3 regions of the Psychrobacillus sp. Z3-81 genome follow, and region 3 is predicted to be linked to each of the others. Evidence: riboswitches for the same ligand, from Rfam matches in the RefSeq annotation. Region 3 holds a riboswitch; each other region holds the start of a gene.
The links. Region 3 has a riboswitch for S-adenosylmethionine ahead of AC1ECF_RS07600 (methionine ABC transporter ATP-binding protein). Riboswitches for the same ligand answer to the same signal wherever they lie in the genome.
Positions count from the first base shown of each region.

Region 1: linked by a shared signal. The riboswitch ahead of AC1ECF_RS16830 (O-acetylhomoserine aminocarboxypropyltransferase/cysteine synthase family protein) and the one ahead of AC1ECF_RS07600 (methionine ABC transporter ATP-binding protein) in region 3 are both predicted to bind S-adenosylmethionine.
Region 2: linked by a shared signal. The riboswitch ahead of metK (methionine adenosyltransferase) and the one ahead of AC1ECF_RS07600 (methionine ABC transporter ATP-binding protein) in region 3 are both predicted to bind S-adenosylmethionine.

Region 1 is NZ_JBWQPU010000022.1:21,990-25,962, forward strand. It holds gene AC1ECF_RS16820 (YdcF family protein) at 813-1,400, opposite strand; gene AC1ECF_RS16825 (glycerol-3-phosphate acyltransferase) at 1,410-2,057, opposite strand; SAM riboswitch class I at 2,198-2,309, shown strand; gene AC1ECF_RS16830 (O-acetylhomoserine aminocarboxypropyltransferase/cysteine synthase family protein) at 2,424-3,716, shown strand; gene AC1ECF_RS16835 (homoserine dehydrogenase) at 3,841-3,973, shown strand, end outside.
Region 2 is NZ_JBWQPU010000014.1:71,955-75,927, reverse strand. It holds gene pckA (phosphoenolpyruvate carboxykinase (ATP)) at 1-1,179, opposite strand, end outside; SAM riboswitch class I at 1,369-1,482, shown strand; gene metK (methionine adenosyltransferase) at 1,675-2,874, shown strand; gene AC1ECF_RS14445 (gamma carbonic anhydrase) at 3,038-3,547, opposite strand; gene AC1ECF_RS14440 (alpha/beta hydrolase) at 3,629-3,973, shown strand, end outside.
Region 3 is NZ_JBWQPU010000005.1:111,268-115,240, forward strand. It holds gene AC1ECF_RS07585 (TVP38/TMEM64 family protein) at 1-91, opposite strand, end outside; gene AC1ECF_RS07590 (AzlC family ABC transporter permease) at 201-902, shown strand; gene AC1ECF_RS07595 (AzlD domain-containing protein) at 904-1,215, shown strand; SAM riboswitch class I at 1,333-1,436, shown strand; gene AC1ECF_RS07600 (methionine ABC transporter ATP-binding protein) at 1,651-2,676, shown strand; gene AC1ECF_RS07605 (methionine ABC transporter permease) at 2,666-3,328, shown strand; gene AC1ECF_RS07610 (MetQ/NlpA family ABC transporter substrate-binding protein) at 3,341-3,973, shown strand, end outside.

The DNA.
Region 1 (3,973 bases), on a different contig from region 3:
AGAATATTCTAATTAGTAAGGCGGAGATGGAACAGGGAGTAACGTCTAGAGCAGTAAGAATTGGAAATCGAGTGAGAGTAAAATTGCTCTATCCGAGAATAAATAGCCTCCGAACGAGAGTAAATCAGCTGAATGAGAGTAAATAGCTTCCGAGCGAGAGTAACGGGAAGCCATCCGAGAATAAAGTGTCACCGAATGAGATTAACCACCGCCTAACTGAGAGTAACGGCTGACCCAGTAAGAGGTGGGAAATTGAGTGAGAGTAAATAGCCTCCGAGCGAGAGTAACGGCTGACCCAGTAAGAGGTGGAAATCGAGTGAGAGTAACTTCGCCTTATCCGAGAGTAAAGTAACCTCGAACGAGAGTAAATCAGCTGAATGAGAGTAAATAGCTTCCGAGCGAGAGTAACGGGAAGCCATCCGAGAATAAAGTGTCACCGAATGAGATTAACCACCGCCTAACTGAGAGTAACGGCTGACCCAGTAAGAGGTGGGAAATTGAGTGAGAGTAAATAGCCTCCGAGCGAGAGTAACGGCTGACCCAGTAAGAGGTGGAAATCGAGTGAGAGTAACTTCGCCTTATCCGAGAGTAAAGTAACCTCGAACGAGAGTAAATCAGCTGAATGAGAGTCAATAGCCTCCCAGCGAGAATAACGGGAAGCCATCCGAGAATAAAGTATCACCGAATGAGAGTAACCGACGCCTAACTGAGAGTAACGGCCAACCCACCAGTAGGAAGCGGAAAATCAATAATCCTAGCTGCCCCACCCCTTACTCCAATTAAAAAACTCTGCCGTCCACATAGGCAGAGTTTCATTGTCCAGTGATAAATGTCCTTAGTAATGCTACACGTTCCCTTAGTCTCAGCTTTGCCTCGGTTACTGGTGGTGTCTCGGCAGGAACTACGTCTGCATCCCAACCAAGCCCCTCGGCAATTATCTTGGACCGTTGCAAGTGGAAATCACTAGTGATGATAGTGACAGCTTCCACGTCATCAGGCAGAATCTCCTGAGAGAATAGTAGATTTTCATAAGTAGAGGTAGATTTATTTTCCAGAATGATTCTTTCCTCTTCAATCCCGTGTTCGACCAAGTATTCTTTCATTACAACTGCTTCTTCTATATCCTCATCAGGTCCCTGACCACCAGAGACTACTAGTTTGATGTGTGGATATGATTGGGCATATTCCAAAGCGGCTTCTAGTCGATAACGAAGTGCCAAGGATGGGATATTTCCTTCTTTGACTTTTGCTCCTAATACGATTGCATATTCATTTGTGCCATCTGCTGCTGGCTTAAGTCCATCCTCTAGCCATTTGCCAGTTAGTAACCATAATCCTCCTCCAACAAAAAAGGTGATAAAAACGGGTACTAGCACAATCCACCTCATTTTTCTTTTCATGTATGCTCCTTAGGTTGAAGGCTTTTTCTTCTTAATAACGGATGAAAGTGTTCGCTCTTCCTTTTTCATTAGTCGCTGAACATTCTCGCGATGAAGTAGAAGGGCCATCAAGAACAGAAAGCTGGCAACTATGACAGGACCTAATCCGTCTGCTACCCAGAAAGATGCTGCTACGAAAACGATGTAAAATGCAAAAACTCCGATTAATAAATAGTCCGTTATAATAGTGATTGCTATAAGTAGCAGTAATGCGGCAAGCCCTACCGGCCAATGCAATGCAAGTAATACTCCGATAATGGAAGCAGTACCTTTTCCTCCTTGAAAGCGTGTGTAAATAGGAAAGTTATGTCCTAGGATTACAGCAGCCCCAGCTAAATAGAGTAAAAAATCTAACTGTGCAGGAGAAAAAATCTCTGTATATTGAGCAAACAATCGAACGCCAATGATCATAACGGCGCCTTTTAATATATCGATTACCCCAACAAGAATGCCATATTTCCAGCCAAGTACAATGGTTGCGTTAGATGCACCAGAATTATTTAGGCCTTCCTTTTTAATATTCACACCACTAAAAAATTGTGCTAGTTTCGAACCATGAATTGACCCAAGAAGATATCCGATGAAAAGAGTTGCAACTCCATATACCCAAATACTCATTTTACGTTCCCCCTTTCCAAGGTATTCCTTTTATTAAACGAGTGTAAGAACAAAAAAGTTTCAGAATTTTAACTATTTTCCTTGACGAATAAAAGAAGAGGAGCTAAACTGTGTAACAAGATGGAAATACAAACCAAATACTCTTATCAAGAGAGACCGAGGGAATAGGCCCTACGAAGTCCAGCAACCCCAGTTTTTACTGGAAGGTGCTACATCCTACAAATCCATTTAGTTGGATTTGGAAGATAAGAGGAGGAACAAGTCAAACAGTCCCCTCTTCTCATTACTAGAAGAGGGGTTTTCTTGTTCAATATCCTCTCGAGGCCTCCAGCATTCCATCTAAACTACTAAATTGGAGGAATTCAAATGACTAATCTTCACAAAGAAACATTACTTCTGCACGGTGGACAACAACCGGACCCTGTCACTGGCTCACGAGCGGTACCCATTCACAAAACGACTTCCTATGTATTTAAAGACACGGAGCATGCACAAAACTTATTTGCTTTAAAGGAAACTGGTAACATTTACTCCCGTATTACGAACCCAACAGTTGATGTGTTTGAACAACGTATTGCAGCATTAGAAGGAGGAACAGCGGCTGTCGCACTTTCCTCTGGGATGGCGGCTATTGCTTTTTCTATCTTAAATATTGCAGGAGCAGGCGATGAAATAATTGCAGCTGAGAATTTGTATGGAGGAACATTTAATTTATTTGCCCATACACTCCCAAGGTACGGCATTACCGTAAAATTTGTTGATTCAACCAATCCAGAAAGCTTCCGAGAAGCAACTACGGACAAAACAAAGGGATTCTTTGCTGAAATAATCGGTAATCCAAGTCTCAATGTGTTGGACGTAGAGAAAGTGGCAAGCATTGCAAATGAGGTGGGAGTTCCATTACTGGTGGATAATACATTCGCGACACCTTATGGCTGCAATCCAATTGAGCATGGAGCTCACGTGGTGATTCACTCTGCAACAAAGTGGATTGGAGGTCATGGAACAACAATCGGTGGAGTCGTAGTAGACGGTGGTAATTTTAACTGGAACTCTGATAAGTTCCCAGGCTTCACGGAGCCAGATGTAACCTATCATGGATTACGTTACGGCATTGATGTACCAGATGTAGCGTTTGCTATTAAGCTGAGAGTACAGCTGTTAAGAGATTTTGGTCCCTCTCTTAGCCCGGAGGCTGCCTTTTCCTTCTTACAAGGATTGGAGACACTTCATTTAAGGGTGCCGAAGCATAATGAAAATGCACAGGAGATAGCTGAATACTTACAACAGCATGAAGGAGTGACATGGGTCAACTATTTAGGGCTTGAAAGTCACCCGACTCATGAGCTTGCAAAAAAATACTTAACATCAGGATATGGCTCCATTCTAACCTTTGGAGTAAAGGGTGGAAAAGAAGCGGGTCGAAAAATCATCGACAATATTGAAATTTGGTCTCATGTTGCAAACGTAGGAGATGCAAAATCGCTGATTATACACCCAGCATCCACTACCCATCAGCAGCTGACTCCAAAGGATTTAGTAAAGACAGGTGTAACCGAGGATTTAATTCGCTTATCAGTGGGCTTAGAATCAGTCGAAGATTTAAAGGAGGCGCTTGGTAGAGTTCTTCTAGAAAAAACAAATGTCCTCTCTAGATAGAATTTTTGTTGTGATTTGGGTTAAAATGGTCTACAATAAGTAAAATAATCAATCGTTGAAAGATTGGAAAATTTACTTCAGTACGATTTGGCTCAGGTTGTACGGGTTCTGAGGAGGAAACATCATGGCGAAAATTAAAGCGGCAATCTTAGGCTTTGGGACAGTAGGTCAAGGTATATATCACATTGTGAATGAAAAACGAGAAGACTTAAAAAAGTCATTGGGATTAGACATTGAAATTAGTGCAATTCTGATTA
Region 2 (3,973 bases), on a different contig from region 3:
GCAAGTAGAGAATGCAGGCTGTGGAGAAGTGATTCCTCGTTCTGTACCAGCAAGCTTAGAAGTAAAGCCGCTTAAGAAGTGATACATTGCTTGTTCTTTCGTTAATTTACTGATTGGAGGTAACACTCCGAATGCATCAGCCGTTAAGAAAATAATTGTATTTGGATGACCCGCAACAGAAGGGTCTACTATATTATCAATATATTGAATAGGGTATGCTGCTCTCGTATTCTCAGTAAGTGAGTTATCTGCGTAATCAGCTACACGCGTATTCGCATCAACTACTACATTCTCTAAAACAGTACCAAATTTAATAGCATCATAGATTTGTGGCTCATTTTCACGAGTTAAATCGATACATTTTGCATAGCAGCCACCTTCGATGTTGAATACACCTTTATCAGACCAACCATGTTCATCATCACCGATTAATTTACGTCCAGCATCAGCTGATAACGTTGTTTTTCCTGTACCAGATAAACCGAAGAATAGGGTAACATCTCCTTGTTCACCAACATTTGCTGAACAATGCATTGGTAAAATGTTTTCTTCCGGCAATAAATAGTTCATAATAGAGAATATAGATTTTTTAATTTCACCAGCGTATTCTGTACCGCCGATCAGAACTACTCTCTTTTCCATGGAAACAATGATAAAAGTTTCGGAGTTCGTTCCATCTAAAGCTGGGTCAGCCTTAAAGTTAGGCGCGCTGATTACAGTAAAATCAGCTTTATGTGTAGAAAGCTCTTCGGAAGTAGGGCGGATGAATAACTGATGAGCAAACAAATTATGCCAAGCAAATTCGTTTATGACTTGGATGCTCAAGCGCGATTCAGGATCTGCACCAGCGAATCCATTAAATACGAAAAGTTCTTCTTGTTCTTTTAAATATTTCACTACTTTTATATATAAAGCTTCAAATTTTTCTGCGGAAATCGGTTGGTTCACAGGACCCCAATCAATTTTTGCTCTAGAGATAGGTTCATCCACGATATATTTATCTTGCGGAGAGCGACCAGTATATTTTCCGGTTTCTGCTTTCACAGCCCCGGTGGAAGTAAGTACTGCTTCTCCTCGAGCTGTTGCTTTTTCAACAAGCTCTGGCACTGATAATTGAAGGCAAATATTATTCCCGGATAACAATTGGGTCAGTTCACTCATAGTATCAATTGAATTCATGTGATATTACCATCCTTTTTTATATTTTCCCTCTACAGGTGGAGGTGGTTATCTGATATGTGAAATAGTATAACACATTTGACTATATAATCTATACTAATTAGCATAAAATTTTTAAACTGTGAAATTTTGGACAAAAATTATTGACTTCTATTTTATGTTTACGTATGATGATAAATTGAACGGATACTCTTATTCCGAGTCGGTGGAGGGATGTCAGGCCCTGTGAAACCCGGCAACCTGTAATACTATTATTACAAAGGTGCCCAACCTGAGACAAGGTATAGCCTTGATTGATAAGAGTGAAAGGTGTTTATGATATGAATCCCTTTCCTCATTGTTTATTTGAACATGAGTGAAAGGTTTTTTTATTTACATCGCCCTAAATCCTTGTGTGCCAAGTCCGAAACGGCTTCAAGTTTAATATAGGCTTGACATGGGAATGAGTACCGTATCAATTCCTGAGAGAAATCTCGCAGGATATAGGAGGAAAGCATTTTGACACAACGTCGATTATTTACATCGGAATCAGTAACAGAAGGGCATCCAGATAAGATTTGTGATCAAATCTCTGATGCTATTCTAGATGCAATTTTAGCAGAGGATCCTAATGCTCGTGTAGCTTGTGAAACTACCGTGACAACAGGACTTGTTTTAGTTGCAGGTGAAATTACCACATCTACGTACGTAGATATCCCTAAGGTAGTACGCACTACTATCAAAGAAATTGGATATACAAGAGCTAAATATGGTTTTGACTCTGAAACCTCTGCAGTGTTAACTGCGATTGATGAGCAATCTCCAGATATTGCTGCTGGTGTAGACCGAGCACTTGAGGCAAGAGAAGGCTCAATGTCTGATTCAGATATTGATGCGATTGGAGCAGGTGACCAAGGTCTTATGTTCGGTTATGCTTGTAACGAGACACCGGAGCTTATGCCATTACCAATCAGCTTAGCTCACAAGCTATCTCGACGATTAGCGGATGTTCGTAAAGATGAAACGTTACCTTATTTACGTCCAGACGGAAAAACACAAGTAACAGTAGAATACGATGAAAATAACAATCCAGTACACATAGATACAATTGTTATTTCTACACAGCACCATCCAGAAGTGACGTTGGAGCAAATCCAACAAGACCTGAAGGAGGTTGTAATCAAACCAATCGTCCCTGCTGAATTAATAAGCGATAAAACAAAGTACTTTATCAACCCGACTGGTCGATTTGTAATTGGTGGTCCTCAAGGGGATGCTGGATTAACAGGACGTAAAATTATTGTAGACACTTACGGTGGTTATGCACGTCATGGCGGTGGAGCATTCTCAGGTAAGGATCCAACAAAAGTAGACCGTTCTGCTGCTTATGCTGCACGCTACGTGGCAAAAAATATAGTTGCCGCTGGACTTGCAGATCGCTGTGAAGTTCAATTGGCTTATGCTATTGGTGTCGCTCAGCCAGTATCTATCTCTATAGATACATTTGGTACTGGTAAGATAACGGAAGCAGAGCTAGTAACATACATCCGTGAATTATTTGATCTTCGCCCAGCTGGTATTATTAAAATGCTTGATTTACGTCGCCCAATCTATAAGCCTACAGCAGCTTATGGACACTTTGGCCGTACAGACATCGATGCTCCTTGGGAGAAAACTGATAAAGCAGATGAGCTAAAGCAAAAGGCAGGAATTTAAAGAGAAAGAGACTTTCGTAACAGAAAGTCTCTTTTTTATTTAAGGAAAAATCATCATAATAGACAAAATGATAAATGTATATTTTTAGATTAGATATAGTGTATATACGTAAAGAATGCCTGTCCAATTACCACGCCATGTTTTCGCTTCTCTTATAGAAAGCTTATAAGAGTGATTTATAATATTTTCCTTTTTCTACGTATTCATTTATGATTCGATCCATATCTTTTTTGTCCTCATCATTTAATTCTCTTACGACTCTTGCTGGGTTTCCTAAAGCTAATGTATTTGGTGGTATTTTCTTGCCTGGAGGAACTAAACTTCCCGCGCCAATGAAAGCACCTTCTCCAATTTCAGCTCGGTCAAGAATGATAGAGCCCATTCCTATTAAAGCTCTCTTTCGAACAGTACACCCATGTAATGTCACCTGATGGCCGATGGTCGCTTCATCTTCAATAACTAAAGGATTATTTGGGCTTTGATGAAGACAGCTCAAATCTTGGATACTCACTCGGCTGCCAATAATTGTTGGAGCGACATCTCCACGAATTACTGAACCAAACCAAATAGAAGTGTCAGGACCTATCGTCACATCCCCTGTGATCGTTACATAATCAGCGATATAGGCGCTCTGGTCTATTTTTGGTTCCTTACCTTTAAATGGATAAATCATTTTTTACTCGCTCCTTTGTATTTTAGAATATAATTAATGGTATCAAACTAATAATTTTTCAACAATAATGAGGTGGTTGTCATGTGGAAATGGGAAGCAGAAGAAAAACCGAAAGCTGTCGTTGTGATTGTTCATAGCGCATATGAGCACCATAGAAGGTATGCATGGTTAATCGAAAAGCTAAGAAGCTCCAACTGCCATATTGTGATGGGGGACTTACCAGGACACGGAGAGCTCGTAAAGCCAGATGCTGTTCACGAGGAATCCTTTGATGAGTATTATGATTATATAAAAAAAGCACTGAAAGTTGCTTTAGAATATGATTTGCCTATATTTTTGTTAGGACATGGTCTTGGAGCCACATTAATAATGAAGGTTTTCAATAAGCTTGAAATAGAATGTGCTGGAGTTATCCTAACCTCTCCA
Region 3 (3,973 bases):
AGAAAGGAAGTAAAATACCAATTATCGGCCCTAATGCTCGATAGTCCTGTGCTAAATGTGTAAAATTTTCTATAGAAAACCAATCAGGCATACTTTTCCCTCCGCATTCCTATGTAATTAATCTTTCCCTTTTAGTGTATACATAAAACGACTTTCTTATAGTATAATTTCTTCATTATCATGAAGGTGGTGAGAAATTTGTGACTTTTTCAAAAGGCTTAAGGGCCGGGGTAAATATCGCTATTGGCTATTTTCCGATTGCCCTTACATTTGGACTTCTTGCAAAAACGGCTGGCTTAACTATCTGGCAAGCCACTGCAATGAGTATACTCGTTTATGCCGGAGCTGCCCAATATATGTCTTTGACGCTTTTGACGAAAGGTGTTGACCCTATTTTAATCGTTTTAAATACATTTGTCGTCAATATACGTCATTTCCTTATGACGGCATCACTGAGTGAAAAGATGCATCGGGAAAAAAGATGGATAAAAGGAATATATGCTTTTGGAATCACGGATGAAGCTTTTTCCGTTCTGGCAACCCGTAAAGAAGAAAAGCTCACAACCTCCTTCGCCTTTGGAGTGATCCTCATCGCATACAGCAGCTGGGTGGTTTTTACTGCAGTTGGACATGTCATTGGAGCCAATCTGCCGTTATTTTTTCAAGCTGCGATGTCCGTTGCACTCTATGCCATGTTTATCGGACTTCTAGTGCCCTCCATGAAAGGCAATAGAAAGGTGGTCATGCTAGCTTTAACTGCCGCAAGTATCAACGGCTTTTTTTATTGGACACAACTCTTATCTACAGGCTGGTCCATTTTAATCGCTACGCTGGCAGCTTCTATCCTAATTGAACTGATTTATTCCAAAAAAGCAAGACCCATCGTGAAAGGAGAGTCTTAATATGGGTGATTGGTATTGGTGGACCATCCTTGGCATGGCCATTGTTACATATATCCCACGTGCGTTCCCTTTGACATTTTTAGAAGGCAGGGAACTACCTCCTATCGTGTCTGGCGTGTTAGCAAATATCCCCTATGCCGTGTTAGGGGCATTAATCTTTCCAGCCATTCTTTATATCCAAGAAGGAAATTACTTATTTGGATTAATAGGCGCAATAGTAGCTTTTTCTTTGGCTTTTATTTTTTCTAATGCCATGACTGTTGTACTAGGAACTATTGGTGTTTTAGCAATTTATAGCCTTATTTTTTTATAGTACATCAAAACGATATTAATATTCAAAATAAAATTAATAGTAAAAATAACTTGACTAGTTTGACTAAAGCGTTTAAAGTTATAATCAATTCTTACAACAATTACATAGCGCATCACTTTCTTATCCAGAGAAACCGAGGGACAGGCCCAATGACGTTTCGGCAACAGGTTCAAATTTGAACACTGTGCCAATTCCTGCAAGCTTAGCTTGAGAGATGAGAGAGATGGTTTTTCAAATCTTTTGAAGAGCTCTCTTTTTCTTGTCTATCTGATAAGAAAAGAGAGCTCTTTTTGTTTAACTTCCTACTCCGTGCCAGACCCCATCGAGGTCTTGCCCAATTATAATAAGGCATTTAGCACATTTCTAATCAAGTCTCTTTCCTGGAAAGTAAGATGGCTACGTTGTTTGAAGAAGTATGATTCTAGGAGGGATCCCATGATTGAATTCAAAAATGTTTCAAAGACCTTTCTTCTTGGAAAACGAAAGGTGCACGCTGTAAAGAATGTCTCTCTTTCCATTGAGAAAGAAGATATTTTCGGTATTATCGGATTCAGCGGTGCAGGAAAAAGCACGCTGCTTCGCTTAGTGAATATGCTAGAGCGTCCTACAGAGGGTTCCGTTTTTATTCAAAACACAGACGTGAACAGCCTTTCCTCTAAGGATTTAAGAACGAGAAGAAGAAACATCGGGATGATTTTTCAAAACTTCAACCTCTTCCATTCTCGTACTGTAGCTGGAAATGTAGCATATCCACTAAAGCTTGCCGGTCTAAAAAAACAAGAAATAGACAAACGAGTAGAGGAACTGCTGAGCTTTGTCGGGCTAACAAGCAAGGCAAAGGATTTTCCAAGCCAGCTATCAGGTGGTCAAAAGCAGCGTGTAGGAATCGCTCGTGCACTTGCAACTTCTCCCGATATTCTGATTTGTGACGAGGCAACCTCTGCACTAGACCCAGAAACTACGGCTGATATTCTAAGGCTACTAAAAAAAGTGAACAAGGAATTTGGGATTACTATTTTGCTGATCACTCATGAAATGCATGTTATTCAATCTATCTGTAATAGGGTGGCTGTCATGGAAGACGGCGAGGTGATTGAAACAGGGGACGTTTTCGATGTATTCACAAACCCTCAGCACTCGACCACCAAACGGTTTATCCAATCCGTCCAGCAGGATCTCCCCTCCCCTACTGTGTTACAGGAGTGGCGAGAGAACGGTGGGAAAAAATTATATCAGGTCATCTTTAAAGGGGATGTTACAAACCAGTCCATCCTTTCCCAGGTTACGCAAAAACACCGCGTACACTTTAACATCGTCTACGGCTCTATTCGAGAGCTGCAGGAAAAGCTATTCGGAAATCTACTCATTTCCTTTGAAGGAGACCCGCAGGGAATAAAGGATGCCATTCATGAATTAACAACCATTGTAGAACTTCAGGAGGTGACACCAAATGAAGGTTGATTGGACGACATTTTGGCCAACGATTTTAGAATCGACTGGCGAAACGATCATCATGGTCATTGTGACACTGATTTTTTCCTCTATTCTAGGAATCAGTATTGGTCTACTACTTTTTGTAACTCGTGAGAAAAATATTTTAGAAAATAAGTTTTTGTTTCAATTACTAAATTTATTGATAAATATCATTCGACCGATCCCGTTCATTATTTTCTTAGTTGCCATTTCGCAGCTTACTAGATTAGTAGTCGGTTCAACGATCGGAATAGCAGGTGCCATCTTCCCGATGACCATTGTAGCCAGCTTTTCCATAGCTAGGGTCGTGGAGAACAATTTAGTAAGTATCGATACCGGTGTAATTGAAGCAGCTCAGGCAATGGGAGCAAGCCCACTACGTATTATCTTTACTGTGCTAATTCCAGAGGCACTAGGTCCACTGATTCTAGGTCTTACATTCACTACCGTCAGCTTAATCGACTTCTCCGCAGTAGCAGGAACAGTTGGCGCAGGTGGACTTGGACACGTGGCAATGACCTATGGCTATCAACGATTTGACGGAAGTGTCATGATCGTCACTGTACTGATTTTAATTATACTTGTGCAATTTGCCCAATGGATTGGAAATACATTATCGAAAAAATTCTTAAGACGATAAGGAGAGATTGACATGAAAAAAATTAGCTTACTACTATTTGCAGTAATTACAGCACTTGTTTTATCCGCTTGTAGCAGCTCATCAGCTTCCGAAAAGAAGGTCATCATTGGGGTAAACGGTTCTGACGGTGTCCAATGGCCAATCCTTCAAGAGAAAGCAGCAAAAGAAGGAATTGAAATTGAGCTAAAGGAATTCTCAGACTATACCCTTCCTAACAACGCACTTGCTGAAGGAGACATTGATTTAAACGCATTCCAGCATATTTCCTTCCTAGCTTCTTACGTAAAGGAAAGTGGCAATGACTTAGCTCCAATTGGTTCTACTATGTTTGCACCGCTTGGACTTTATTCAGAAAAAATTACGGACGTTAGTGAAATCAAAGCAAAAGACAAGATTGCAATCCCTGACGACCCATCTAACCAAGCTCGTGCACTTCGATTATTAGAGACGGCTGGTTTGATAACATTAGCAGACGATTTTGGACTTTACGGAGATCCATCTAAGATTATCGATAACCCATTAAACTTAGAAATCATCCCAATGACAGCTCAGCAAACACCACGAGTTTTACCAGACGTTACTGCCTCTGTTATCAATAACGGTGTCGCTGGTCAAGCAGGCTTCTCTCCCGGTGAGGATCCAATT